DNA from 4 places in the Priestia sp. ABM2_011 genome. Region 4 is predicted to be linked to each of the others. Evidence: riboswitches for the same ligand, from Rfam matches in the RefSeq annotation. Region 4 holds a riboswitch; each other region holds the start of a gene.
What was found. A riboswitch is a leader RNA that binds a small molecule or an ion and turns the genes downstream of it on or off. The one in region 4 is predicted to bind cobalamin.
Positions count from the first base shown of each region.

Region 1: it holds a riboswitch for cobalamin, as region 4 does, so the genes downstream of both, ACXAE4_RS18045 (ABC transporter substrate-binding protein) here and ACXAE4_RS26280 (HoxN/HupN/NixA family nickel/cobalt transporter) in region 4, are expected to answer to the same signal.
Region 2: it holds a riboswitch for cobalamin, as region 4 does, so the genes downstream of both, ACXAE4_RS14705 ((2Fe-2S) ferredoxin domain-containing protein) here and ACXAE4_RS26280 (HoxN/HupN/NixA family nickel/cobalt transporter) in region 4, are expected to answer to the same signal.
Region 3: it holds a riboswitch for cobalamin, as region 4 does, so the genes downstream of both, ACXAE4_RS12865 (cobyric acid synthase) here and ACXAE4_RS26280 (HoxN/HupN/NixA family nickel/cobalt transporter) in region 4, are expected to answer to the same signal.

Region 1 is NZ_JBSWUB010000001.1:3,352,919-3,360,264, forward strand. It holds gene cobS (adenosylcobinamide-GDP ribazoletransferase) at 1-538, opposite strand, end outside; gene ACXAE4_RS18025 (bifunctional adenosylcobinamide kinase/adenosylcobinamide-phosphate guanylyltransferase) at 535-1,095, opposite strand; gene cobD (threonine-phosphate decarboxylase CobD) at 1,092-2,171, opposite strand; gene cbiB (adenosylcobinamide-phosphate synthase CbiB) at 2,146-3,132, opposite strand; gene ACXAE4_RS18040 (adenosylcobinamide amidohydrolase) at 3,137-3,745, opposite strand; gene ACXAE4_RS18045 (ABC transporter substrate-binding protein) at 3,834-4,793, opposite strand; cobalamin riboswitch at 5,053-5,185, opposite strand; gene ACXAE4_RS18050 (thioredoxin family protein) at 5,276-5,590, opposite strand; gene ACXAE4_RS18055 (YpjP family protein) at 5,779-6,381, opposite strand; gene ACXAE4_RS18060 (class I SAM-dependent methyltransferase) at 6,762-7,346, opposite strand, start outside.
Region 2 is NZ_JBSWUB010000001.1:2,715,884-2,723,229, reverse strand. It holds gene cobJ (precorrin-3B C(17)-methyltransferase) at 1-788, opposite strand, end outside; gene ACXAE4_RS14705 ((2Fe-2S) ferredoxin domain-containing protein) at 802-1,182, opposite strand; cobalamin riboswitch at 1,284-1,463, opposite strand; cobalamin riboswitch at 1,582-1,760, opposite strand; gene ACXAE4_RS14700 (hypothetical protein) at 1,907-2,065, opposite strand; gene ACXAE4_RS14695 (M42 family metallopeptidase) at 2,418-3,455, opposite strand; gene ACXAE4_RS14690 (cation:dicarboxylate symporter family transporter) at 3,563-4,834, opposite strand; gene brnQ (branched-chain amino acid transport system II carrier protein) at 5,222-6,577, shown strand; gene ACXAE4_RS14680 (hypothetical protein) at 6,617-6,994, opposite strand; gene ACXAE4_RS14675 (IDEAL domain-containing protein) at 7,291-7,346, opposite strand, start outside.
Region 3 is NZ_JBSWUB010000001.1:2,365,183-2,372,528, reverse strand. It holds gene ACXAE4_RS12870 (FecCD family ABC transporter permease) at 1-875, opposite strand, end outside; gene ACXAE4_RS12865 (cobyric acid synthase) at 1,081-2,607, opposite strand; cobalamin riboswitch at 2,700-2,879, opposite strand; gene ACXAE4_RS12860 (YdcF family protein) at 3,027-3,590, shown strand; gene ACXAE4_RS12855 (APC family permease) at 3,649-5,220, opposite strand; gene ACXAE4_RS12850 (nitroreductase family protein) at 5,644-6,291, opposite strand; gene ACXAE4_RS12845 (SDR family oxidoreductase) at 6,759-7,346, opposite strand, start outside.
Region 4 is NZ_JBSWUB010000001.1:4,994,918-5,002,263, forward strand. It holds gene ACXAE4_RS26270 (DoxX family protein) at 142-564, shown strand; gene ACXAE4_RS26275 (M20 family metallopeptidase) at 632-1,795, opposite strand; gene ACXAE4_RS26280 (HoxN/HupN/NixA family nickel/cobalt transporter) at 2,027-2,824, opposite strand; cobalamin riboswitch at 2,958-3,140, opposite strand; gene ACXAE4_RS26285 (organic hydroperoxide resistance protein) at 3,246-3,665, opposite strand; gene ACXAE4_RS26290 (undecaprenyl-diphosphatase) at 3,817-4,410, opposite strand; gene ACXAE4_RS26295 (response regulator transcription factor) at 4,601-5,293, shown strand; gene ACXAE4_RS26300 (HAMP domain-containing sensor histidine kinase) at 5,297-6,643, shown strand; gene ACXAE4_RS26305 (PepSY domain-containing protein) at 6,716-7,291, shown strand.

The DNA of each region.
Region 1 (7,346 bases), 1.6 Mb from region 4:
TGGTGACTCCTTTTTGAAAATAAGCAGCAAGCCCCGTATCTTTAGCGGGCTTATCTCTCATGACTAAGAAAGCGGCTCCGATTCTTGGAAGTGTAAAGACGGTTATACATGCCCAAACCGATAAAGAAGAAAGAGACGTTAATTCATAGATTGCACTAAAGCGCAGCAGAAGAAGAACAATAAGAGAAAGAATAGCAAAAGACCCAACGTGCGGATCGCTTAAAATCTGCAGTTTCTTTTCCTTTGACTGATGGGAAAAATACGCATCACTTACATCCATCCACCCGTCTACATGAAGACCACCCGTTAAAACAAGCGGCAAAAGCAAAACTAAAATACTGCTAACAATAGCAGTGATAGGTGAATAGTGAAGTAGCTGTAAAAAGCTATAAAACATTAAACCTAGTAATATGCCAATCCAAGGCAGGACAAAAAGTGAGCGTGCCGTTCTTTTTTCAGTCCATTGAACGGTTTTAGCCAGTGGTAAGATCGTAAAAAACTGAAGAGAGATTCGTAGTATGGCTATCCATTCTTTCATTTGCTTACACATTCCTTTCCTTTTTTAAAACGGGAAAGTCCCGCTTCTACACAAATAGCCACATCTGCTTTTTCTACAATATACTGATGTAATTTCCCTAACATATGCATATAGCTATATGTCGGCTCCTCTAACACGCCCGCTTCAAACAGTTCATTAGATACTAGCACGACCGTCTGAGACTGCGCAAACAGCTTATCGAGCGCTTCTATCATCTGACGAAAAACCTCTTGTTTGCCTTCTTTTGTTTGCCACCTTTTTTCGGTTAAAAAAAGCTCATTGGCAAGCCAGTTTGTGACACAGTCCAAGAGTATAGTATCATCACTTCGAAGGTTTGGAAGAATTTGTTGTAAATCTACAGACTGCTCGATCGTTGCCCAAGGCGTGTTCGCCGCTTGACGTTCTGTTTGATGAAGCTGGATACGTTTTTGCATTTCACTATCTGTTTGCCGGCTTGTGGCAATATAAACAGCGCGCTTTGTACAAAAAGTTTGAACCATGTTCTCCGCTGCACGTGATTTGCCGCTTCGAACCCCTCCGCTAATAAAGATGATCATATTTCATCGAGTCCTTGTTTGATTACGTTAAGTAAATAGTCATTTTCTTCTTTCGTTTTCACAGCCAAACGGATATAGCGTCCATTTAAAAATGGGAAGTTTTCAGTATGCCGAGCTACCACACCGCGGCTTGCTAAATAGATAAGCCAGTCGCGCGTTTTAATAGAAGACGGAACGCTGCAAAGATAATAGTTTGTTTGAGACGGAGAAACCAAAAGCCCCCATTCTTCTAGTTGACTCAAGATCCGTTTTCGTTCTTGTTTAATATAATGTACGGTTTTTTTCACAAAATCTTTTTCATCTACACATATCATCCCTACTTGCTGCGACAATCCGTTTACACTCCAAGGAGGCTGTTTTTTAGACATCTTGCTAATGATTTTTTCATTTGCCAAAATATAGCCAAGGCGAAGCCCCGCAATATTAAACATCTTTGTCATCGAACGCACAACAATGAGATGTTCATAGTTTAGAATAAGAGAATCAAATGAAGGCTGATGTTCGACAAAATCAATAAATGCTTCATCAATTATTAAGTATGTACCATGATGAGCAGCAGCTTTTACTACTTTCATCCATTCCTCGTGACTATACATAACGCCCGTTGGATTATTTGGGTGACAAATCCATAGTACTTTTATATCCGGAAGAATACTCATAATCAACTCTATATCCCAGCTCCAGCCATTTTCTTCAGCTAAAGGAACGTATGTCACTTCACATCCATACGCTTTACTTGCCTGTTCGTATTCGACAAACGTCGGCTGTACAATCCCCGCTTTCTCTCCTGAAAATAAAGAAGCAATAAGGAAAAACGCTTCAGCGGCCCCATTTGTGGGCAGCACTTGGGCAGCGGAAACATGATGATGAGCTGCAAGTTTATTTTTTAGTTCTGTTACTTCAGGATCAGGGTAACTAAACGCAGCTTCCTTGAATTCGTTCCACTTTTCGTGAAGAACAAGGGGAGCCCCTAAAGGATTTGTGTTTACGCTAAAGTCTTTTAGATGCGACAAATTCTCGGCCCCTATTGCTTTTAAAAAGACATTGGGGTTAGCTCCATGTGTAGGTAATAGCACTAATAACTCCTCCTAACAAAAGATAGAATAACCACGTAGCATAGACCGTCCTTTTCATAATGAAAACAGCTTGTTCAATATGACCGGCTTGCAGGGGAATGAGTGGTTCGCCCATTTTTGCACGATTAGATTCTATGCCTTTATATGTATTAAGCCCGCCGAGTTGAATACCTAAAAGAGCAGCCACTGCACTTTCCCCGTATCCGCTATTTGGACTTGGATGCTTCTTAGCATCGCGCTTAATCAAACTCGTTACATGCCAAAGAGAATATTGGCTTTTTGCTACATTGACAGCGGTCATCACCACTGCAGTTAACCGACTTGGAATATAGTTTAATACGTCATCAGTTTTTGCACTAAAATAGCCGAACAGAAAGTAGCGGTCATTTTTGTACCCAACCATCGAATCACATGTGTTAATAGCTCGGTAAAAAAAGGCTAGGGCTCCTCCTCCTATAAATGCATAAAAAAGCGGAGCTGTAATACCATCACTTGTATTTTCAGCCACGGTCTCTACCGTCGCTCTGGCAATTTCTCCTTCTGACAAACGATCTGTATCTCGTCCCACAATCATGCTTACTTCATATCTAGCTTTCTCCATATCTCCTAGCTGAAGCGGCTTTTGCACCTTATAAGCAGCTTCGCTTAAGGAACGAGTGGATATGGTAGTTGCAATTATTACGCCCTCTACTAAAACACCTAGTATAAAATGAACTCCGTACAAAGCATGGAGAAATAAGAAAGGAACAACTCCTGCGAGCACCACCATACTTATCACAAGAAGCAACCCTTTGAATCGTTTTCCTGCACCTTTATTTAATCTGGAATCCATCCAATAAATCCACTTGCCAAACCAGCGAACGGGATGCGGCCAATTTTCTGGGTCGCCTATGATTCGGTCAATGAGTAAAGCAATCGTCATGGCCGTCAGGTGTGCAATTATCGCTTGCATAATACTCATTTCTTCACCTCTTTCCCTTAAGTGCCTGCTCTAAGCTTATTTTTACCAGCTTGGCTACCGCTTGACCTAAAGCGGTCATAGAGCCTGCATATTCATATAATGGTCCTTGCTGAGACGCTGCAACTGAGATGCTGTCCGTAGATGTTCCCGTAGCAATCGTCTTTGTAGCTGGATCTATGACACCCAGCTGTGACAGCGTTTTTGTTTTGGCTTCTGTAGCGGCAATAAAAAGCTGTAAAAACGCAGCATCCGTAAGCGTGCCTTCCACGAAAAAAAACATATTAATTGTACCGGGAGAGGAATAGAACGGGACAGCTTCGTCAGCTGTAATATCCACTGCGTTTCCTACGCCAGCCGTTATCACGGAAGCTACTCTTACTCCGTAGCCTTCATAACAGTAAATTGCTCTTTCTTTTAACCAAACGGCTGTCATCAACCCTACGATTTGCTCATGGCGCACATTTTCTTTCATCAAATATTGCTCATACTCTAAAGAAGGAGTATCTGAATAATAGTCTTTATGAACAAATCGATTGTAAAAGGTGTCCGTTTCCGTGATGCCTGTTCCTAAAACGCCTGAGCTGTATGTTTTATAAGAAGTCTCGGTTTTCATGATTAAAAGCTCAGGCCGTTCTTCAATTTTAAGATGTGAAAAGGGACCAATCCCCTTTTCAATTCGAACTGGAATATGGTCCCTCTTTTTATTTATTGTACACCTCAGGGTATACTGCTTTTGCTAAGTCCTCTAAGCCATCTACAATACGAGGTCCTAAGCGGTTGATTTTGTTTTGATCAACCTTTTCAATATTCCCCTCTTTTACAGCAGTCATGCTGCTCCAAGCGGGACGCTTCATAATCTCATTTTTGTCTGCATCATACGTTGCGATAATAACGTCAGGGTTTAACTTAACAACTTGCTCTTCAGAAAACTTAACCCAACCCTTTTCACTAGCCGCTACGTTATCAGCACCGATCATAGTAAGCATTTCGTTCATGAACGTACCTTTTCCTGTTGTATAAATCTCAGGAGCTCCCGATACCTCTATCCATACTTTTTTACGATCTTCTTTTGAAATCGTTTTTGCTTTTTTCTTAATTGAAGCTACTTTTTCTTTCATGTCTTTAATTGTTTGATTAGCTTCTTTTGTTTTACCCGTTAATTTACCAATTTGCGTAATAGAATCATAAACCGTATCAAACGTTGTTGAATCTTTTACAACAAATACCGGAATACCCGCACTTTCAATTTGTTTAAATACTTCATCTGAAACGCCCATACTTGAAGCGTGTGCCAGCACTAAATCAGGATTTAAAGCAATAACTTTTTCTGCATTAACGTTCATATCTCCCACCTGCGCTTTTTTCTTTACGCTTTTAGGATAATCATCGTTGCTTGTGACACCGACTAATTCTTTTTCAAGGCCAAGGGCATATACAATCTCCGTATTACTTGGCATTAATGAAACAATTTTCTTAGGCTGTTTTTTCAACGTAATTTCTTTATCACGCGCGTCTTTTACCTTCACTGGAAACGCAGCTTGTGACGTTTGTTCTGTATCTTGCTTCGTTTTTTTATCACTGTTGCTTTGGCTGCCTGCACCGCATGCAGCAAGTACGATGACTAACAGCGCAATAATGGAATACGAAAGCCATTTTTTCATCTAAATACTCCCCCTATATATTGTTCATTGTGAATACGAAACCTCCACGTTAAAGAAAAAGCAAATGATCATGCAAAAAGCAGCGCTATCCCGTTTTTTCCGCTTTGACTATGTATACTGCTCGGCAGCAGCTTCAAAATAAAAAAGCTTTACTTTCAATTGAAAGCAAAGCAGGTAACGTCAAGATAAGCAGGAAAAGAATCCGTTCACTATACTTGATATGTATGTTCATTACCCTGCTTCACCCTTCCTCGAAGGTTTCACAGCTAACAATAAGGCAGGTCTCCTGACTTACGCACAAAGCGCTTACAGTGGCGGGACCGCGCTGGTTTTTCACCAGACTTCCCTTTTCACTCAATCTTTAAATTGAGACCTTATTGCTTTACGATTATTCACTTGTCCTAGTATACCCCACTCATCGAAAAATGGAAATAGCCATTCTCACAAAAAAAGCTGCGAGAATGCTCTCGCAGCTTAGGGAATTAAAGAGTTGCTAAAAATTCACGGACCGCTTCAGGCGTTTTAGCATTTGCACTGTGCAGGTGCGCAATTTTTTCACCGTTTTTATATACAAGAAGAGAAGGAATACCCATTACATTGTTTTCAGCAGAAAGTTCTTCAAACTCATCCTTGTCAATTTTAAACCATGCTTTATCTGTATTTTCGTCAACGATTTCATCAATAAACATATCCAAACGTTTGCAATCAGGACACCACGTTGTCGTAAAAATCCCAACGCTTAGTGTTTCATTCTTAATTTGTTCGCGAAATTGTTTTTCTTCCGTAAATTGTTTCATTGTGTTACCTCCAGCGTCTATTCGTTCCTTCCTACAATTCTATAGTAAGAAGTCTGACTTCATTATAAACGATTTTTTTATCGTTGTGCTAATGTTTCAGCTTATTTAGACCATAACGGTTTTAGACGTAAAAAAATGCTAGCTTAAAAAAGCTAACATTTCGAAATTGTAGAATGTTGTGTCTATTATCAGCTGAACCACTTAGGCGGCATGTTTCGGTTCCAATAAATTTTCCCTAAATCATAATGCTTTTGAAAATTATCTGCGGCCGCATGATAGTGAAAATTAAACCAGTATCCATCTTTTGGAGGATTTTCACGCCGTACATGAAACCGTATTAAGTCCTGACCGGTTTCCCGGTCATATACATGGAAAATCTTTTCACCGTAGCCAGCAGCAGGGTGCTCGCTTATCTCGAGATTCTGAATTGACTGTTCACGTTCAGTGCCAATGTCGGTCAGCACTTCTTCAATTTTAGGTAACACTGCTTGACGAAATTCATCTTCAATGACAGGACCAATTTTTGTTCCGAATTTTTCCACTGACTGTTTTTCAGCTGATTCCATTGCATACGTAACAAATGATGAAACGTCTTCATATTTTGGTTCTTCATATGGCAAATGAATATCTTCTATAACAGCTGTAACAGGAGTTGTTTCTCTTACATACCCTGCTTTATGTTGCTTGTCCGCTTTTGCATCATCAACGTATAAATATTCTGGTGGAGTGACAAGCCCAAATGTAAATACTGTAATAAATACAATTAGCATTCTTTTTATCCATCTAGGCATTCGTATCTTTCCTTTCTCATCTTTTCCCATATGGTCTTTTCATATTGTAAAATTCATTATCATAACTCACTAGGTATTGTAACATACTTATTAATTTTTTACCTATATTTGCTTATTCATTTATGCTGTCTACGGGCATTTGACGACTTTTCAGTTAGCACCTTCCTTCTTCTGTTTGAGGTTGTCACACCGAGCGGAAACCTATACAAGATATTCCTTTTTTGCTGGATGCTTAAACACAAAAGTATTTTTATGTTCAAAAATATATCATACTTTTATGAACTTTAGATGAAATTCATAAAAAAAACTTCCAAAACTTTTTAATTCCTAAAAGGTTTTGGAAGTCTTTTCAATGAGCGTAATTAATTTTACTTTTTTGGTTATTTTTGTATATCAATTGTCCCGTAATGAAATTTTGATGTTTTTCGTTTTTGCACAGTAAATCCATGCTCTTTAAAACGACTGCTTTTCCAATGATCTTTTAGCACGACCTTTTGTTTGGCTACTCTTTTTGCTTCTTGTATAGCCATTGGCGTCAGCGTGGTATACAGTGCTATTGCTTTAATACCGTTAATTCCATTCGATTCCTCAATTTGTTCTTGAAACATAGGGTCAAAGTAGACAACATCAAAAGAATTATCTTCACAACACGCCAAAAACGATTCAAAATTTTGATGAACCACGTTTATACGCTTCATTGCATCATTCAACTCTTGTACGTCACTTTCCCAATTTAAAAGTCCTTGTTTGACTAAATAAGCTACATAGCGGTTGCCTTCTAGTCCGACAACTTTCCCGCTTTTCCCTACCGCTGCGCTCGCCATCATACTATCCGATGCAAGACCAAGTGTACAGTCAAGCACGCTCATTCCTTTTTCTAAACCAGCAGCTTCAATAAACGGATCACGTTCTCCGCGCAGCCATCTCTTCACTCTAAACATAGCGGAGTTTGGATGAAAAAAAAT
Region 2 (7,346 bases), 2.3 Mb from region 4:
TGATGCGGTCTTAGCGGCTGCTCTGTTTGGTTGAGGGTATATTTACGCTGATACCCGCGCGGTGTAATCATTAAGTCATCGTAAAAGAACGTAGATGAATTTCCGACAACAACGGTAGTCAGCATGCCTATTTCATGATTTAACATGTCTTTTAAATTGGTCATTACCACTTCTTCACGGTCACGATAAGCGCTTTTCACAAGACCAACAGGCGTATCGGGGGAACGGTATTTTAATAAAATCCTTTGCGCTTCCACAATTTGTCTTGTGCGTCTTCCGCTTTTCGGATTATAAAAAGCTACTACAAAATCTGCTTGTGCAGCTGCTTCGATTCGTTTTTCGATTAACTCCCAAGGCGTAAGGTGGTCACTTAAACTAATCGTACAGGCATCATGCATCACGGGCGCCCCAAGGAGGGATGCGCATGAATTAATAGCCGAAATGCCAGGAATCACTTCCAGCTCTACGCCCGTTTCTTTTTTCCATCCTTTTTCAATCAACACTTCATACACAAGGCCGGCCATTCCGTATACTCCTGCATCTCCGCTTGAAATGACCGCCACGGTTTTTCCCGCTTCAGCTTGCTTTACGGCTTCTTGTGCACGGCTTACTTCTTCGGTCATTCCTGTACTAATAATTTGCTGATTCGTTAATAGTCCTTGAATTAATTCCACATAGGTTTTATAACCAATGATCATATCACTTTCTTGAATGGCTTCTCTTGCTCGCTGTGTAATATGTTCAAAGCTTCCTGGGCCGAATCCAATAACTAACAGTTTACCTTTCATGCTAGCTCCTCCTTTATGCGTTACTTTTTACTTTGTCAATTCCTTCTATGGAGTCACTCTTTTCCGGAGAAACAAAACCGTTTTGATCATATTCATAAATAAGTGATTCCTTTATACTGCAGCCTCCTGCTAAATGTTCTTCAACAATTCGATGAGCTACGTTTTCAGTGACCTGCTTGTACCAATCTCCTGAAGGGTACACGATAGCTACAGGAGCATCTTTGCACCTTCCGTTACAGCGCGTACGGGTTGTGTGAACCGCTTCATCTAGATTCAGTTCAGTCACTTTATTTCGAATAGCTTGCGTGGCTTCTTCTCCACCTTTTCTCATACAGCTGCTTCCATTACAAATCAATACGTGATGTTTTGTTCCATTTAAGTTCCACGTCGTCACACTTATTCGCTCCTTTACTAAAAAAACGCCTCTATCAATGATAGAGGCGCAGAAAAATTCAAACTAAGTTTTTGCACTTCCACCTATATCCCGTAGGGTAAGCTTCGCATTAGAAAAAGGCTGGTTTCCTGACTTCGATTCATCACTTGATTGCGCCTTCCCGAATACAGTGGCATATGCAATCAGCTCCTCTTCACAGTGGCGGGTACCGCGCTGGCTTCACACCAGACTTCCCATTTAACGCAATGTGAACATTGCGCACCTTTTTTGCACGATATGTAGTTTTGTGCTACGAGAAAAACCCGCTTCGCTAATATGCGAGCGGGTAAAACGTCAGAATAAAAGTGTACACGAATGCCACTTTAAGCCAACGTTTCCCTTCCCGCTCCCCGGAGAAATAGAAACTTCACAATAAAGACAGGTCTCCTGACTTGTGTATCATTCTACTTGAGAACCTTCCCGTGATTTTTCCACAGTGGTTATACTCGTTCGTCCACACTTACAGTTGCGGGGGCAGTACTGGTCTTTCACCAGTTTCCCTATTAAGCCTTCTTGGCATCTTTACTGTTGCTGTTTGATATATATGAACCTTTTAAACTATCAGAATAATAGAAGTAACTACCATATCATAGCGTACATTTTTTTTTATTTCAACTCTATTCTTTTCGTAAGATACAAGAAGCTATGAAAAAACAAGAGCATAAAGTCAGCTCTTGTTTTTTCATTATATAGCTACTAATGTTAAATGAGGATCATTATAATACACGACTTCTGAAAGAACTTTACAGCCATTTGTTTTTGCAAAAGCTTCTCTCGCCTGCGTTTCAGTTTCAAATTCAAACATTTTCATTTCTTTTCCAGCATATACCGTCAGTACCCACATGAAAAGATTCGCCTCCGATTATTGTAGTGATCGCTATATCCACATTATGACGAAACCATATCCTTTTGAAAACCCATTCTACAAAACTTGTCACAAGAAACTTTTAAAAATTTAAAAACATTTTAACTTCTGTAAATGAACAAAATGTACAAAAGGTTTAAGCCGTATTATACCTCTTTAAAAAAGGTGCTTTTTTTACCAACTGTTGCTTCACCAGTAAAAAAATATATAGTATTTATTAAAAAAAGAAGCCGGACAGCCGGCTTCTTTTTTAGGAAAGGAAAGTACAGACATCACAGTCCCGTCCTGCTCTTTGTTTTGCATAAAAATACACTAATTAAATATTCCTTTCTTAAAGCAGAACCATGTTCGATTGCACATAGTGGTAAAGAAGCTTGTACGTATGGTTTAATGAATCTTGATGCGTTCTCTCAAACGCATGAGAAGAATCAATTCCTGGACCAATTAAGCCGTGTACGATGTCATGCCCGGCACGAATAGCAGCAGAAGCATCTGATCCGTAAAACGGATAAATATCTAATTTGTACTGAATATCATGCTGCTTAGCTAGCTCCACCAAATGCTTTCTCAAACCGTAATGATATGGGCCGCTTGAATCTTTTACACAAATAGACACGGTGTATTCATCAGTAGATTGTCCATCTCCCATGGCACCCATATCAACCGCTAAGTATTCTACCGTTTGAGGCGTAATATTAGAATTTCCTCCGTATCCAATTTCTTCATTATTTGAAATAAGAAAGTGCGTAGTGTATGGCAGTTCGATCTGCTCTTCTTGAATTGTTTTCATGAGCTGAAGCAATAAAGCTACGCTTGCTTTATCATCGAGATGACGAGATTTAATAAAACCGCTTTTTGTTATTTCTACACGAGGATCAAACGAAACAAAGTCGCCGACTTCAATTCCAAGACTGCGAACATCTTCTGCGCTATGTACTTTTTCATCCAATCGAATTTCTATATTATCTTGATTTCGCTCAGCTTTACCTGCATCTTTATACACATGAACAGATGTTTGATGCATAAGGATGGTCCCTGTAAATACTTCTCCTGCTGACGTTTCGATTTCACAATATTCTCCTTCAATGGAATTGTAGCGGAACCCTCCAATCAAGTCGATTTTCAGACGTCCACTCGGTTTGATTTCTTTTACCATAGCACCTAATGTATCGACATGAGCCGTCAGCATGCGGTGATGATCCGTATCTTTACCGGGAATGGTAGCGACTAAGCCTCCTTTTCGATTGCGATACGTTTGAATATTTAGCTCTTTTACATAGTCTTCGACAAATGAAATCACCTTTTCTGTATTTCCAGAAGGACTGGGAATCGAAACAAGCTTTTTAATTAACTGAACAGTTTCCGTCATTATGACACTTCCTTTGTCTCTCATTTCTTTTATTTTACCATATGTTTCAAAAAAGATAACAGGCAGCTCCAAACAAAAAAGCCAGGCAGCTGCCCGGCTTTTTTGTTTTAAGCTATGTTTGATTTCTTTAATTCATTTGTGTAATTTAATGATTTTTGCTTATCAAACTCGCCTTCAGACTTGGACATTACAATTGCAGCTAAAGCATTTCCTACTACGTTAACTGTGGTACGCATCATATCAAGAATGCGGTCAATTCCTGCAATAAATGCCATGCCTTCAAGAGGGAAGCCCATAGATTCAAGCGTAGCAAGTACAACTACAAACGATGCCCCTGGTACACCAGCCATCCCTTTTGAGGTTAACATTAGCACAAGAAGGAGCTGAATTTGATCCATAATGGAAAGGTCAATGCCGTACATTTGAGCAATAAACAGCGATGCCAGCGCCTGATAAATGGTTGAACCATCTAAATTAAACGTGTAGCCTGTTGGAATAACAAACGATGTAACCGATTTAGAACAACCGAAGTCTTCCATCTTTTTGATAAGAGATGGTAAAACGGCTTCTGAACTTGCTGTTGTAAAAGCAAGAAGCAGCTCGTCTTTTAACACTTTTATGAGCGTAAACATGCTTGTTCCAGCCATTTTAGCAATAATTCCAAGAACCACAAGCACAAAGAAAATCATGGTGAAGTAAACGGCGAACACTAATTTCCCTAATGGAATAAGTGATCCGACACCAAACTTTATAATATTAACACCAATAAGTGCAAATACACCTACTGGAGCAAATTTCATCACCAAATTAGTTACCCAAAACATTGCATCCAAGACGCCTTCAAAAAAGGCTAAAACAGGTTTTCCTCTCTGTCCAATCGAAGCTACGCCTACACCAAACAGTACGGAAAATAAAATGATTGGTAAAAGATCGCCTTCTGCTACCGACTGAAAGACGTTTGTCGGAACAATATGAAGAAGCTCCTGAGCAATCCCTGTACTTTCAGACGTTTTTGCCGTTGCCTCATATTGAGAAATATCGCTTTTTTCAATATGTCCCATATCAACCCCTGCACCAGGGTGGAATAAGTTCGCGGCAATAATCCCCACTACAATCGCAATGGTTGTAACAATTTCAAAATAAAGAATTGTTTTTCCGCCAAGCTTACCTAATTTTTTGATATCGCCTACTCCTGCGACCGCTACGATTAATGCTGAAATCACGATCGGTACGACAATCATCTTAATTAAATGAATAAATATGTCTCCAATTGGCTGTAAAATAGAAATGGCCGTATCGCTTCCGTAAAAGATAGCACCTACAGCTACGCCTAAGATCAGTCCAATTAGAATCTGAGTTGCTAGACCTAACCTTTTCACTTTCTTGCTCCTTTCGCACAGTTGACTTTCACCCATCGAGCATATGCGGTTCAACGAACCGTGTATAAATATACATCCTTACAGCACCTTATGTAAACAGTTCTTTACTAATAAGGATGTAAGGCCGCACATGCAAATTTTTAAAAGCCACGGTTCTGTTTTATCATATCAAATAATTGTTGTACACTGAGATTTTTTTGCTAAGTATTTTTCTATTTTTGCTATTTCAGCGAATAAATAAAAAAAATAAAATTTTATATTGAAATATGCATTTTAGGTTAGTATAATACGATACATGTTTATTTTTATTATTCGAATATAAAATTCTGAAAATTTTAATTATTCAACACGATAATAAAAAGCATTTATAATTTTGGAGGTTTTAATGTGTCAAACAAAGTTCCTTTTTCATTTATAGTGGTTATTGGCTTTATGCTTTTTGCCCTATTCTTCGGCGCAGGTAATTTAATTTTCCCTGCAATGTTAGGTCAGTCTGCTGGAAGCAATATTTGGTCAGCAAATGCTGGATTTTTAGTAACGGGTGTAGGTCTGCCTCTGCTAGGCGTTCTCGCATTTGGTTTTTCCGGAAAAGAGGATCTGCAGTCTTTAGCTAGTCGCGTACACCCAGCTTTCGGTATTATCTTTACTACGATTTTATACTTGGCAATCGGACCGCTTTTTGCAATGCCAAGAACGGGAAGTGTTTCGTTTGAAATTGGCGTTAAGCCTTTTTTATCAGAAAATTCAGGTCACCTTCCCCTTATCATTTTCACGGTAATTTTCTTTACGATTACGTGCTTTTTTTCGCTAAATCCTGCGAAAATTGTCGATTTAGTAGGAAAAGTTTTAACACCTATTAAATTAACGTTTATTGGAATATTGGTAGTTGTAGCCGTTGTGAACCCAATTGGAAAGTTCGAAGCACCAAGCGAAGCTTATACAACACACTCATTTTTCAAAGGCTTCCAAGAAGGCTACTTAACAATGGATACATTAGCATCATTTGTTTTTGGAATTATTATTATTAATGCAATTAAAGAAAAAGGGGCAAAAACCAACCGACAAATTATTACAATTTGTGCAAAAGCTACGGCTATCGCTGCCGTTATTTTAGCTCTTATTTATAGCGCATTGTCCTATATGGGTGCTTCAAGCGTATCAGAGCTTGGACGTCTTGATAACGGAGGTACGGTTTTGGCTGAAGTATCAAATTACTACTTTGGCTCTTACGGAGGAATTCTTTTAGGTCTGATGATTACCGTTGCTTGTTTAACAACAAGTGTAGGTCTTGTAACATCTTGTTCATCTTTTTTCCATAAGCTGTTTCCAAAGGTCTCTTATAAGTTGATTGCTGTCATTTTATCAGCTTTCAGTGCCGTTGTAGCAAATTTTGGCCTAACGGAATTAATCGCTATTTCGGTTCCAGTCTTAACAGCTATTTATCCGTTAGCTATTGTGTTAATTGCTTTAACATTCTTACATCCTTTATTTAAAGGACGTTCTGAAGTTTACCAAGTAAGCCTTCTGTTCACGTTTATCGTTAGTTTATTTGATGGCTTAAATGCTGCTGGATTCAAAATTGCCGCAGTAAACGATCTGTTTACATCGATTCTACCTATGTATGGAGTGGGTCTCGGCTGGGTAGTTCCTGCTATTGTAGGAGGATTAATCGGTCTTGGCATTACCTTCCTTCGTACAAATGATAATACGAACAGAAACACTTCAAGAAAATTGATTAAATAAAAAGAGGATGCGAGTGCATCCTCTTTTTATTTTGGCGTCTTATGAATAAGGAGTTTTTTTCTCCGTTAACTTCACTTCTTCCTTTAACACACGTTTTTCATATAGATATTTATCCGTTCGTTGAAAATGATATTTATCAGCTTTTTCTTTTTCAGATGTGGTCAAAAGCACTTGACCATCAGAAGCAGCTGACACACCAAACGTTTCATTTTGATAAGTAGCATACGGAGCTACAAAAAACACTTCTTCAACAGCATCACGAGGAACTTCTTTTGTAAAAGTCGTGTCATTGTATGGAATGAATCCATTTGCTACATCGCCTTTATCATAGCTAATCAGCTTTACACACCCGTTTTCCGTTTCATAACATTCGTAGTCTCGTTCATTATATGCTGCATACAAACCTTTTCGAATCATAAAAAACATTCCTTTACATTGGTTTAGCAACCGCTGGTACAAATCGTTTTTCTTCTGCCACGTAGGTAGCTAAAAGTACTTCTTCCTCATTTACCACTTGATATAGTTCCGCTCCGTTTGCTGGTGGATAATAGTTATCAAATTTGAACTCTGGAACGGTTTCCCCGTTTCGAAATCCTGTAAACCCATTAAGCGTACATGGAAGTCCATAATTATTACTAATTAATCCCTTTTAGTAGGTCTCAAAAATAAAACACACCATCTAAAATAGATGGTGTGTGAAGTATAGTAAGTAATTAAGAAATTTGTTTAAGTTCTGATGAGAGTTTTAAAAACTCTTCTTTATTTTTCA
Region 3 (7,346 bases), 2.6 Mb from region 4:
TGATTAGCTCCCGCTACGAGACGCACTACGTGGGGAATAACTAAGCCAACAAATCCAATTGCCCCAGATACTGATACCGCAGCCCCGGTTAATACGGATGCACCTATTAAAATCATTCTTTTTTTCTTCTTTACGTCTATCCCCATAAATTGAGCGGATTGATCGCCAAATGCTAAGCCGTTCAGCTCTTTCACATGTAACAGCAGCATAATCGTACCGACTAAAAAGAACGGCCCTAAAATTTGAATATGCGACCATCCTCTCATTGATACGCTTCCCATTAGCCAATATAAAACCTGCCTTACATCTTCTTCAGGAGAAAGAGCTACAATTAATGAAATAAGCGCGCTCATAAAGGATGATAAAATAATCCCCGCTAAGATGATGGTTTCATTGGCCAAATTGCCGCTTGCGAGTTTCGTAATACCAAAAACTAAAAGAAGAGTAATAAAACCAGATACGATGCCGACTACAGGCAGCGTGAAGATAGACAAACCAAAAATACTCCAGTGAAAATAAATTGCCATGACAGAGCCAAGGGTTGCACCTGAGGAAACTCCGATCGTGTAAGGATCCGCAAGAGAGTTTCTTAATAGCCCTTGAAAGGCAGCCCCTGCTATTGAAAGCGAAGCTCCTACTAAAAATGCCACCAGTACTCTTGGAAAACGAATTTGCCAAATGATTAAATCCATGTTTTCCGGACCATGATATAAGGATAGTCCGGTAAGGTGGCCAATAATAATTTTGATTGTATCTCCTACGGTTAACGAAACTGTACCAATAAATACTCCCATAATCACCGAAGTACATACAATAAATAAACTGACTATGTATAAAATAGATGCTTTGTTTAAAAAAATACGTTTAAAAATCAATACTTTCAGCTCCTCTAGGAAACGAGGCGTGATGTTTTACATTACATTAACCATTCATTTTCCTGTCCATAAACCATGTTTCCATCCTACATAGTATTGGAAACAATCATCTTTTATTTGTTACGAGTGCTAGACTGTTGAACTAGGCAACGTAGAATAGCGTACTAAAGTTCTCGGTGAAAAAACAAGCGAAAACCTCTACAAGCTACACTTTTTGTGCTTGCTCCGGGCTTTTATAGTTGTCTATTAAATGATACAGCTTTTCCATATCTACAGCTTCTCTCACATATGCTGCTGCTTTTGAAAAAGACTCCTCTTTTTGCAGGCGACTGTTGAATGTATCCGTAATAGGCGGCAATTTTTTATGTTTACGAATTTGATTAAGCAAAGCTCTGCGCAAAGCATCGTTATGAAACACATCATGAACATACGTGCCAATGATGTTGTCTTTAACCGTTCCTTCTTTTTGATCATCTACCACCGCAAAGGCTTCCGTCATGCTTTTAGAAATCGTCTTTCCCATATGAATTTCATAGCCTTCAATTGAAACCTTCTCACTCTCTAACTGAACATATCCAGAAACTCTTTCTGTTTTTTTGCTGGTTGTCATAACGGTTTCCACTGGAAGCAAACACAGCCCTTTAATAGATTCAATCCGGGACTCTACTGCATCGGGGTCCGTAATTGTCTCGCCTAACATTTGATATCCCCCGCAGATGCCAATAACGTGAGCGTTCGTTGCGTTCAAGACTTGATTAATGGCTAGATCCAGGCCGCTTTCTTGTAAAAACTGCGCATCTTCAATCGTATTTTTGCTTCCTGGTAAAACAATTAAATCAGGCGTACCTAGTTGTGATGGCTTGGTTACAAGTCTCACATGACAGTCTTCTTCTAAGCTTAGAGGATCAATGTCCGTAAAATTTGAGATGCGAGGATACGAGATAACCGCAATATCGATTTCTTTTAACGGATTCACAAGCGTTGAGTAATTTCTGAGTGATAGCGAATCTTCAGCGTCAATTTCCACGTCGTGCATATAAGGAATCACTCCTAGTACCGGAACTCCCGTGTATTCTTCAAACCACTTCAACCCCGGTTTTAAAAGCTCTAAGTCTCCTCGGAATTTATTGATTAACACTCCAATTACTCTAGGTTTATGTTCATCTGGAAGCAATTGAAGAGTACCCACCAGACTCGCAAAAACCCCTCCTTTATCAATATCTCCTACTAACACAACAGGCGCTTGGGCTATCTTTGCTACGCGCATATTTACCAGTTCCCGATCGTTCAAATTGACTTCAGCAGGACTTCCAGCACCTTCAATCACAATTCGATCATAATGACTGGCAAGCTCTTTATAAGACTCAGTGATAACGTTCAAACCTTCATTAAAAAATTCTTGCCGATACTGAAAAGCAAACATATTACGAAGCGGCTTTCCATGAACGACAATTTGAGATTCATGATCACGAGTTGGTTTAATTAAAATAGGGTTCATATTAGTTGTTGCTTCTACTCCAGCAGCTTCTGCTTGAATTCCCTGCGCTCTGCCAATTTCTTTTCCATCCATTGTAATGTATGAATTGAGCGCCATGTTTTGCGATTTAAACGGTGCAGTTTGATAGCCGTCTTCTTTAAAAATACGGCAAAATGCTGTAGCAATCATGCTTTTTCCAGCGTCTGAATGCGTTCCTTGAATCATAAGAGGTTTTCCTTTTTTCACTTTATCCACTCCCTACCACATAAAAAAACCTTAACTGTAAAAGTCAAGGTTTGGTCATGCGCTCATTAACACATTGTCTTGACTTATTTCTCCCACCGAAAAATAAGGGGTTTTTAAAAGCAGGTCTCCTGGCTTATGCTTCATTTTACTTCTGCACCCTTCCTAGTTTGACTAGTGGGTCTTTGCAGGTTCATCCACATTTACAGTAGCGGGGGCTGCACCGGATTCTCACCGATTTCCCTATTATCCTCCTTAGAGGCACTTTTAAAATCATTTATTCTTTATTGTAACGAATTTTATAGCCATTCACAATAACGATTTTCTTCTATTATTATATATTACTGTGTTTATACTTATTTGGGTCTCGTATGCTATAATAACAATTATTTTCCAAACATCTTATGAAATAGCTAGGAAGGTGCTCACAGTTGAAGAAAAAAATGATTTATACCTTTATTGGTTCGCTTGTTCTTTATATAGTAATTATATCTTTTTGTATGTATCAAACTGCTCACAAGTCTGTTCCACAAAACGCAGATTATGTCCTCGTTTTAGGTTCTAAAGTAGATGGTGATCAAATGTCTCCTAGTTTAAAAGAGCGAGCAAAAACAGCTTTATCTTATTTAAAGACTCATAAACAAACAAAAGTTATCGTAACGGGTGGAAAAGGATCTGATGAAGAAATTTCTGAAGCAGAGGCAGCCTACCGTTTTCTACGAAAAGCAGGAATTAAAAAGAATCGAATTATAAAAGAGGGTCAGTCAACTTCTACTTTTGAGAATTTTACTTTCACCAAAAAGAAAGTTGATATTCAAGATAAACGAATCGTGCTTGTTAGCAGTGATTTTCATCTGTTTCGCGCTTCTATTATTGCAAAGCGCCAAGGTTTTGATGTTTATCCTTTAGGCGCAAAGACACCAAATTCAATTAAACTTCAAGCCTACTTTCGTGAGTATGCTGCTATATTAAAAACATGGCTGTTTGATAAATAAATAGAGTACACGCCTATACAAACGAAAAACACGGCATGAATTCATGCCGTGTTTTTTATTAATCATCTGTATCGATAACTGCTTTTGGTAAACCTGTGTATTTCGCCCAGTAGAAAATACCGAGTGAAACAAGAGCAATTAAAATTAAGTCAAGTGGGTTGCTTAACACACCTTGTCCTCCACCAAATGAACCTAGATAAGAGATAACAAGCATAATAATATAATAAGCAACTAGCCACCAAGCAGATTTAAGCTGCTGTGCAAATTTCACAACGTCAGTTGGTACGTATTTCTTAAACGCTACGTAGATAACAACCATTAGAAGCTGTGATCCTAGCAGCCAAGAAATTGTTGTCCATCCTGACCAGTATACGATGTATGAACAGAAGATAAATGAAACAGGAGCAATAATGCTCATGCCTTTTAATTTGAAAGGTTTTTTAAGATCTTTTGCATTTACTCTGAATGCTGCAGCTGAAATTGGTGCGATAGCATAAGACAGAATAAGTGCTACTGAACATACGTTTACTAGCGCTTCCCAAGAAGGAAATGGCAGTGTCCAGAATACGGACATTCCAAATGATAGCCATAGTGACGCACGTGGAATTCCTGTTTTCTTATCTACTTTTGAGAAACGTTTAAATAGTGTTCCATTACGAGACCAAGCATAAACTAGACGAGAAGTTGTATTCATAAAGATGTTTCCGTTACCGCCTGGTGATAAAATAGCATCAAAAATAACAAGCGTTACTAACCAGCCAAGGCCTAAAATAAGTGCAATATCTTTAAATGGTAAAGAGAATTGCTCTTGAATTGTTCCCCATCCTCCTGATAGCATATCAGCCGGGATGTTACCGATGAACAATACTTGCAGTGCTGTGTAAATAATCGCTGAAAGTACAATACAGATAATTAGCGCGATTGGAATATTACGCTGCGGATTTTTAACTTCACTGGCTACCGAAACAATAGGGTGAAGTCCTAAGTAAGCAAACATAACGCCACCTGTTGAAATGGCTGCTTGAATACCATTAAAACCAAACGGAGCAAAATCGCCAGTTGTAAAGTTAGCTGATTTGAAGTGATAAGCTAACACGACGATAATTGTAAGAGGAACCGCATATTTAAACACAGATATAATGACATTTGACTTAGCAAATGCTTTTACACTTACGTAGTTAATAATGAAAAATAGTGTTAATAACGCGAACTGGAATAGCCATCCAATCGTTGTAGGCGATTCAGAACCATGTTTAGTTAGACCAGGAATCCATACAGCAACATACTGACGTACAGCTGTTACCTCAATGGCAATTAAACTTGTATAAGCAATAATGGTAATGAATGAAATTAAGTAACCTACTAAATGACCATGTGAATAAACCGGATAACGGATAATTCCACCGGTACGCGGCAGCGCTGCTCCAAGTTCAGCATACACTAAGCCGATAAGTAAAATAATGACTCCGCCAATCAGCCACGAAAAACTTCCGGCTGGACCAGCCTTTGACGCCACGTTACTAACCGCAAATAACCAGGCGGAACCAAAAATAGCTCCCATCCCAATTAACGTTAGGTCAAGTAACGATATTGATTTTTTAAATTTTCCTTGATTTCCTTGATCAGACATAAAATCCTCCTTTAAAATTCCCACTCCACATATCTACGCCCTTGCGTCCGATATGGGATTCTTTACATCATCCTCCTCTTACTAAGACCTCACAAGTGGATATGTTAACAAATATTCTCTAAAAAACCAAGTTAAAAACTTTATTTTTTTACAAAACATCATTGAATTGCTTATGTATAGCGCATAAATTCCACCGAAGATTTGAGGACTACTCCTCCTATTTAACCGCATTTTTCTTAGATTAAACATAAAAGAATATTCAAACTATTTATCATAACAAAAGGGCTGAGGCATAACGAGATCAACCGCTAGAAGCAGCTACATACGCAAAACCTACGCTTGCCATCCCAATAAAAAAACCCGAACGATGAATCGTTCGGATCTTGCTTCAAATAAAATAATTTTGTCCGTGCCTTTTTTTGCTTATTTAAATACTTTTACACGTTCAGTTAGCGGTTGAAATTCTTTTTCTCCCGCAGGTGACACAGGATTACCAAATGGCATTTGAGCAATTAATTTCCATGAGCTTGGAATATTCCAAGTTGCTTTTACTTCATCGTCAATCAATGGATTGTAATGTTGTAAAGTTGCTCCTAGGCCTTCTAGCTCAAGTGCTGTCCAGATCACATGCTGCAGCATGCCTGATGATTGGTTAGACCAAACCGGGAAGTTTTCGCTATAAGATGCGAACTGCTTTTGCAATCCTTCAATTACTTCTTGATCTTCAAAGAAAAGAACTGTTCCATAGCCGCTTCCGAATAAGTTCATTTTTTGATCCGTATCTGAAAAATTTTCAGCTGGAACAATTTTACGAAGCGTTTCTCTCGTAATATCCCATACTTTATCATGCTGTTCACCAAATAAAACAACTACACGTGCGCTTTGAGAATTAAATGATGAAGGAGTATGTTTTACCGAAAAATTAATAATTTCTTCAATTTTTTCTTCTGATATTTTTACATTTTTATCAATTGCATAAATAGAACGTCGGTTTTTAATTGCTTCATAAAAATCTTTTCCAACCTGTTGTTGATCACTTGATTTATCAAATAATTTATCTAAAAAACCCATTTTCCACACTCCTAATTGTTTGTTTTTTTAAGCTTAAATTGCATGTTTATACCCTTCCCCCTGATAAAAGGAGATAAACAAGATATAATGAATTCTTATATCTCTAATTCGAGATATTAAACTAAAAAAATATTAATTGAAATTTAATTACTTTATGTAACTTACTTTACAATGATTATTATTATCTGTCAACAGAAAAATTATTATTTCTTCTGTTGATTATCAAAAGAGGTTGAGACATAACGAAATGAATCCAATCTAAAATGAACAAATGGGATATATGAGCTGAACCGCTTTTTCCGCCGGAGTCTTCGTCGTGCCCTTCAATCAACTGCTAGAAGGAACGAAACAGGTGAAACCTACGTTCACCGTAATAAAAAAACGAACCGCTAATCAAAAATTTTGATCAAGGGTTCATTTTTTCACTTCGTCTAAAATATTTTTATCTCAGCCTTTTTTATAGATACTTAATGTTCATAAATCATCTTTCGCGTCATTCCCCCGTCTACTACGAGGTTAGCTCCTGTTACAAAATCATTTTCGACGTTTGTTAAGTACATACACGCTCTTGAGATATCCGCTGGCGTTCCTACCCGATTAGACGGATGCTGCGTATGATCGATTTCACGAAGGCCATCGTAGTCAGATGTCTCAATCCATCCTGGAGAAATAGCATTTACCGTGATGTTGTCATCACCAAGCGAAATGGCAAGTGCATGAGTTAAAGCAACGATTCCTCCTTTTGTAGCAGCATAGGCTTCTGTATCTGGTTCAGACATTGAAGCTCTTGTAGAAGCTAAGTTTACAATGGAGCCTCCGCTTTCGTTTTTCCTCATCACTTTAGCTGCTTCGCGAGAACATAGAAACACGCTGCGCAGGTTCGTATTGATAATGTCATCCCATTCATCAATGGTTAGCTCATACGGTGATTTCCAGCGAGAAACGCCTGCATTATTAATCAAAATATGTATCGTTCCATACGTACTGACCGTTTTTTCAACGAGATGTAAAATGTCGCTTTCTTTTCGGACGTCTGTTTTTACAAAAATGGCTTC
Region 4 (7,346 bases):
CTACAATGTGTAGTGTGATGTTCATAATGTTGTAAAATTATCCAAATAAGAAAGACTTTATTTAATTGCTACATTTCTTTTTACGGGCTTTTACACTACATAATGTAGTGTTTTTCAAATACACTTAAAGGAGGAAGTAAAGTGAATAAAAACGTCGAAATTGGATCGCTTATTATTCGTTTAGTATTAGGTTTTACATTTTTAGTACACGGCTTTCAAAAATGGCAAGGGGGAATTGAAAATACAGTAGGCTTCTTCGATAGCTTAGGAATCCCTGGTTTCATGGCATATATTGTGGCAACAATTGAACTTGTAGGTGGGGTTCTGATTATTCTTGGTCTAGCAACAAGAGTCGTAGCTGCTTTATTTGTGGCAGTTATGCTTGGCGCTATTTTTACAGCCAAGCTTAAAAGCGGATTCGTTGGCGGGTTTGAGTTTGATATTGCCTTAATTGCCACGTCTGCTCACTTATTTGTTGCAGGAAGCCAGTTCCTTGCTCTTGATAAAGTGGTATTTAAAAAGAAAGAAACTGCTTTTTCTCTTCAAGAAGAAAGCAGTAAATAAAAAAGAAAGCTTATACTCTCCCAATATAAGCTTTCAGGTTAGTCCCGCCGTTTGAGGCGGGCTTTTTTTATATTTGAAGCAGCAAATTCGCAAATAAAGAAGAACGCTCGGACAACGTATCAATTTGAATATGTTCATATTCTGCATGTATTCCTTTTCCGCATGCTCCTAATCCATCCAACGTGGGAATGCCAATAGCCGCTGTAAAATTGCCATCACTTCCGCCTCCAACAGCTGCTTCTTCTAATTTCATACCCAGTTTGGCCGCAATTGACTGAGCGCATTCAAATAACTCTTCCGTTTGTTTAGACTTAACCATTGGAGGACGATTCATGCCTCCTGTTACTTCAATCTTAATCCCTTTTAAAATGGGCGTTAAATTCAAAATAATATCCGTCATACGTTTTGCTTCTTCTTCTGTAGAAACACGTAAATCCACGTGCGCTTCTGCATATTCCGGCACTACATTTGTACCGCTGCCTCCGGTAAATGTCCCAACGTTCACCGTTGTACCTTTTTCATAATCGGTTAAGCTCTGCAGAAAAATCACTTGGCGCGCTAGCTCTTCAATAGCATTGATTCCTTCTTTGTGGTGATTACCAGCGTGGGCTGCTCGTCCCCACACCTTTACGGTGAAAATCCCCGCTCCTTTGCGCGACGTTTTTAACGCACCTGAACCCGCCACCGCAGGTTCTGCTACTAGCACTGCTTCACTTCTTTGTGCTTCTTCTTCTATATATTTTTTAGAGGAAATTGATCCAATCTCTTCATCTGAATTGCAAAAAAACACAATTTTTTTATCCAGCGATAAGCCAAGCTCTTGAATCGCTTTAATCGCCCATATAGATTGTATAATGCCGCCTTTCATATCTAAAATTCCCGGACCATAAAGCTTGTTTCCTTCTGTTCTTAGACTCAGCCTTCCCTTTTCCCATACCGTGTCAAAGTGACCGATAATTAAAAGCTGCTTCTCTCCTTCTCCAATCGTAAATTTCAAGTGGTTTCCTACTTCTTTTTCTTCTATGATTTCATACCCTACGCCTAAACGCTTCTGAAACAGCTGCGTTAAATACATTCCACACTGATCCACTAACTCTTTACTGTAGGACGGTGATTCTTTTTTCACAAATCCAACTAAATCTTCGAGCATCTCTTGTTCATGTTCTTTTAAATAACTAAATACGCTTTGTTCTACCATTACCTGACTCAAATCAATTCCTCCTCCAAACAACCCCTGCTGCTTGTGCATTCATTGCTTTTATTTATCGTACGTATGAGTATGTTCTACGTTTCACATAACGACCTTAAATTATCCTTAATTATAATGGTTTTCAGACAATTTTCCATCCTTAAAATACAGATAATACTTTAACTTATTCATAACCGACCGAAAATAGCCATAAACTTCAACAAATTTATACAAAAAAGCTTCAATCTTCAACAGATTAAAGCTTTCATTTTATTAATTGACATTTATTTTGATATTTTTCCCTTTTGACTTCACACTTACAAATACAAACATAGACACTAAAAAAATAAACAAAATAACGCCAACCATTTCAAAGTTTACTTCGGCCCATGGATTAAAGAAAGTGAATGCTAAGTAGAAGGACACCCCATATGCGAGGATAACAATAACCCAGCCCATCAAGCGGGAAGCAGATTGCCCAAACTTACTCGATTCATTCACCATTTTATGTACAATCAGTGAATCGATTGTATCTGTCAGCATCATACCAAACATAAATACTAGTCCTAATAAAAGCGGCGTATATTTGCCTGCGTTCCCTACAGCTAGAGACCACACGGCCGTTTGACTGACCGTTTCAGCTGCTAGGGCAAACAGCGCTCCTACAAGAATAATTAAAAAAGGATTCGTTGTTCCTTTTGCGATTTTCGGAATAAACTTCCCTTTTAACCCGCTCACCTGAAACTCTTCTTCTTTGTTTTTAGTTCGAAGCAAATGATATGTGTTTAATGTCCCAATCAGAAAGAGAGAGATGATAGATACCCAAGATGCAAAATGATCGAAATATGCTGGAAACGTAAAATTCTTCATCACTACGCCCAGCACCCCGGCCGTGACGGCCACCATTCCTCCATGACCGAGTGAAAACAGCGTTCCGACCCACGGGGCAAAACGGCTGCCCATTCGCCAATTATATCGGGTCTGGCCATCAATAAAAGCTAAGTGATCTGCATCTAATCCGTGCCTGATTCCTAATAAAAAGACAAGTAAAAAAACTGATAAACCTTCCATTTCCTACACTCCTTTTTTTAAAATAAAACGTAAAAAAGCCTCAATTCTATAGAAATTGAGGATGTGTCGGCATATGAAAATAAACAGTAATTGCTCACTGCGTACCTTGATACACCGCCTCTTTCCTAGAAGAGTCAAGTGTACAGAATAGGTAGGTCTCCTGGCTTGAGATCATCATTTTCTACCGCCTTCCCCGTTTTGAGTGACGATAAGATAGAAAACTCCCTGCTTACAGTGGCTGGACCGCTCGAGATTTGCACTCGATTCCCTGTTACCTCTTACGCTATGTAAGAGCACCTAAACTGTGCGAATGATTCATTTTCTTCCTCATTATACTAGTACTCCTTACAAATGAATAGAGAAAATTCAAATAAAAAAGCCCTGCTAAGCTTTACATGCTTAACAGGGCTTTTTAAAGCAATTAAACTACTTCTACCGTTACGTCTACGTTGCCGCTGATTGCTTTTGAATACGGGCAGTATGAGTGGGCTAGGTCTACATATTTTTTAGCTGTTTCTAAATCTAAGCCTTCGATATGAGCTTCAAGCGCTACAGCAATTTTTACTCCTTGATCAGCTTTATCTGGAAGCAGCTGAACCGTAGCTTTTACTTCACTGCTTTTAATTTCTACGTTATGTTTTTTCAACATAAATTCTAACGCACTGTTGAAACAAGCACTGTATCCAGCTGCAAATAGCTGCTCTGGGTTTGTTGCTGTTGTTGCTTCTCCACCAAGCGCTGGAGGTGTTGCAACGTCTAAATTAAAGATATTATCTAAAGAATGAACTTCTCCTGTTCTTCCACCTGTGTTAACGACTGTCGTTTCATATAAAGCTTTCATGTATAAATCTCTCCTCTTTTTTAGTAATTTTATTAAAATTTTTTATTTATCGTTTCTGCAATTTAATTGTACACAATTTAATTTTAAAAAACAAGTGTTAAATACATTAAAAATTTCCCAATAAAAAAAGCCGCGTATATGCGACTTTTTCTTAATAATATTGAGACTGTTCGTCATAAGCTGATTTTCGAAAAATAGACAAGTTGGTAATAGCCCTCATCAGTTTCGTATTAAAAATAACATAATGAATAAACAGCGCCAGCACGCAGCCTAGAATAGCTCCTGTTAACACATCGAATGGATAGTGAACGCCAACCCATACGCGTGAAAATGCAATGAGTGCACCCATGACAACCCACATGCGCCCTGAACGTTTGAAATGCAGCCAGATGGTAAAAGTGATAACTAATGCAGATGTAGCATGATCGCTTGGAAATGAAGAATTCGCGGCGTGATCAATAAGCTGATTCACGTGGTGAGAGATAAACGGACGATCTCGATAAGCAAATAAACTAATCACTTTATTGATAATGACTCCTGTGGCACAAGCACATAAAGCTTGAAATGCTACAACACGGCTGCCGTTTTTATTAATAAGTAAAAACAAGCCGAGTAAAACAATAAGTACATACTGGGCATAATCTGCAAAGAATACCATTAGCGAATCTACAAACTTCACATGCGAGGCATACTGATTCACCGCATGGAAAATGGTATAGTCTACTGAATTAATAGCTGATAACATAATCGAAATCCTTTCTTATTTTTAAATGTCATTAGCTATCTTATCAGTTTCTTGGGAAAATGAACATTATTTCTCGGGCTATTATTGATATATTTAGTAAATAACCATTGATTTCCTTATCATTTATACACCCCGAATCTCTCCATGCTATAATGTACGCAACTATACATAGACACAAGGGGGAATTTTTTTGAGTAAAGGCAGAATTTTAATTGTAGAAGATGAACGCAAAATTGCTCGTTTGATTCAGCTCGAGCTTGAACACGAAGGGTACGAAACGGGCATGGCTTATACAGGGACAGAAGGATTGGCAGAGTTTCAAGCACATGATTGGGATTTGCTGCTTTTAGATGTGATGCTTCCTGAATTGAGCGGACTCGAAGTACTGCGTCGCATTCGAGCAAACGATGATCAGACGCCCGTTATCTTATTAACCGCTCGAGACGCCCTTCCTGATAAGGTAAGCGGACTAGATTTAGGAGCGAACGATTACATTACAAAGCCCTTTCAAATTGAGGAGCTTTTTGCACGTATCCGCGTCTGGCTTCGCCATCCTGCATCAGCATCTCCTGCTGAAAAAGAAGCAGATACTCTGCAGCTAGGAACTTTAGTTGTGAATGAAAAAACGCGAGAAGTCACGCGTGAAAATGAAGCTATTGAGCTGACTCCTAAAGAATATGATTTGCTTGTCTATATGCTTCAAAACAACAATCAAGTGCTAAGCTTTGAACAGCTTCTTACAAACGTGTGGGGATTTGATTACTACGGCGACACGAATATTGTATACGTATACATTCGTTATTTGCGCAAAAAAATTGATGCTCCATTTTCAACACCCTACATTCAAACAGTGCGGGGCGTTGGCTATATGCTTAAGGAGTAGCTCATGAAACTGCAAACAAAGATTATCCTTACATCAACTGTGCTGCTTTTTATTCTGCTAGTGATTGCGAACAGCTCGATTTACTTCATTTTCAAGAAAACCATGGAAGACAATGCAATTGAACGTTTGCAAGCAGAAACAAGCAACGTAACACATGGTCTAAAACAAACAAGTTCGACGGTTAAACAAGCCAATTTGCTTCGTGCCTATTTGCCTCCTAACGGAATGATTCGTATTTTGCCTAAATCAGGGAGGCCTTTAGTTGTATCGGTTACTGATCAAACGAAAGAGCTTCAGGACTTATCCTATTCTTATTATTCAAATGAACAAACAACCATCAAAGAAGACGACGGCCACCTATACGCAATTTCGCATACTCCGGTCATTTGGACGAACGGTGAAGTCGTTTCTTTAGAAGTCACGGAACAACTCGAAGACGTGGAACAATCTTTACAGACGTTAAAATTCATCTTGCTTATTGCCTCTCTTGTTATATTAATTCCGACCATATTTGCCGGACGGCTTTTAAGTAAAATCATTTTGCGGCCTATCAAATCTCTTATTCATACTATGGAAGAAATTCAAGTGTCTCGCACATTCAAAAAAATCGCTCTCTCTTCCTCTTCTAAAGATGAGTTAGATCAAATGGCCAACACCTTCAATAATATGATGGATTTATTAGAGGAAAACTATAAAAAGCAAGAGCAGTTCGTATCCGATGCTTCTCATGAATTAAAAACACCCCTGACCGTGGTAGAAAGCTATGCCAATATGCTAAAACGATGGGGGATGAAGCGTCCAGATATTTTAGAAGAAGCCATCGAAGCCATTCACTCTGAGTCTTTACGCATGAAACAGCTTACGTCTCAAATGCTGGTGCTTGCGAAAGATGAGTCGCAGTGGGAGCTTCACATGGAACACGTAGATGCGGCGGCCGTCTGTAACCAAACAATCAAGCATCTAGAACAAGCTTTTGAACGAACCATTTATTTAAATATAAAAACGGATCATCCCGTCGTAACAGCGGATGAAAAACGCTTAAAGCAGCTGCTGTACATCCTCTTAGATAATGCCATTAAATATAGTGAAAAAGCGGTAGAGGTAACCATAACAAGAAGCGAAAGCTTTATGATTACGGTCACAGATCAAGGAATTGGTATTCCAAAAGAAGATTTATCAAACGTGTATGAACGCTTTTTTCGCGTAGATAAAGCAAGAAATCGAGAAACCGGTGGTTCAGGGCTTGGGTTATCCATTGCTCGAAAGATTGTAGAAGCCCATAGCGGACGTATTGAGATTAGCAGCGATGAAGGCAAAGGGACATCCGTAACGGTTTGCTTTCCTCTTTGATTTCTCACCGTTTCTTAGAGATTTTTAAGAATTGCCTGCTATACTATTTTTCATAATACTGGAGGTGAATGTATGAAGAAAACGGTGCTTTTTATACTTATCTTTCTTGCTGTTGGTTCAGCTTGCTTTTATGGAATAGCAAAAGCAATGAATCGATCTGATACCATTTTATCCGAGTCTGAAATCAGCCGTATGATTCAGCAGAAATATGGCGGCACAATTGAAAATGCAAGCTTTTCTCAAAAAGATGATGAACCGATTTATCTAATTACTTTGCTTAAAGGTGATATTCCATACCACATCACAGTAAATGGAGAAAATGGAGAAGTCCAGTCATTAATCAAACAAAAAGTAGAGAAACAAACGTCTACTCAAACTAAAAATGATACAGAAAAAGAACAAAAAAAGAGCGAGCAGCCACCCGTTTCTCCTACATCCGACGAGCCTCTCATTTCAATGGAACAAGCAAGAGATATTGCTTTACAAAAAGTAAAAGGAACGTTTTCCTCAGTTGAAATAGAAGAGGAAGAAGGCCAAACCTTCTACGAAGTCGAAATTGATCAGTCTAAAACAAGAGAAGCTAAAGTAATGATAAACGCTTACTCTGGGCATGTAGATTCCATCACCTACGAAAATGACGACGACTAAAAGTACAGCGGAAAGCTGTGCTTTTTTTATACACCTTTATTTATTTCTAAGAAAA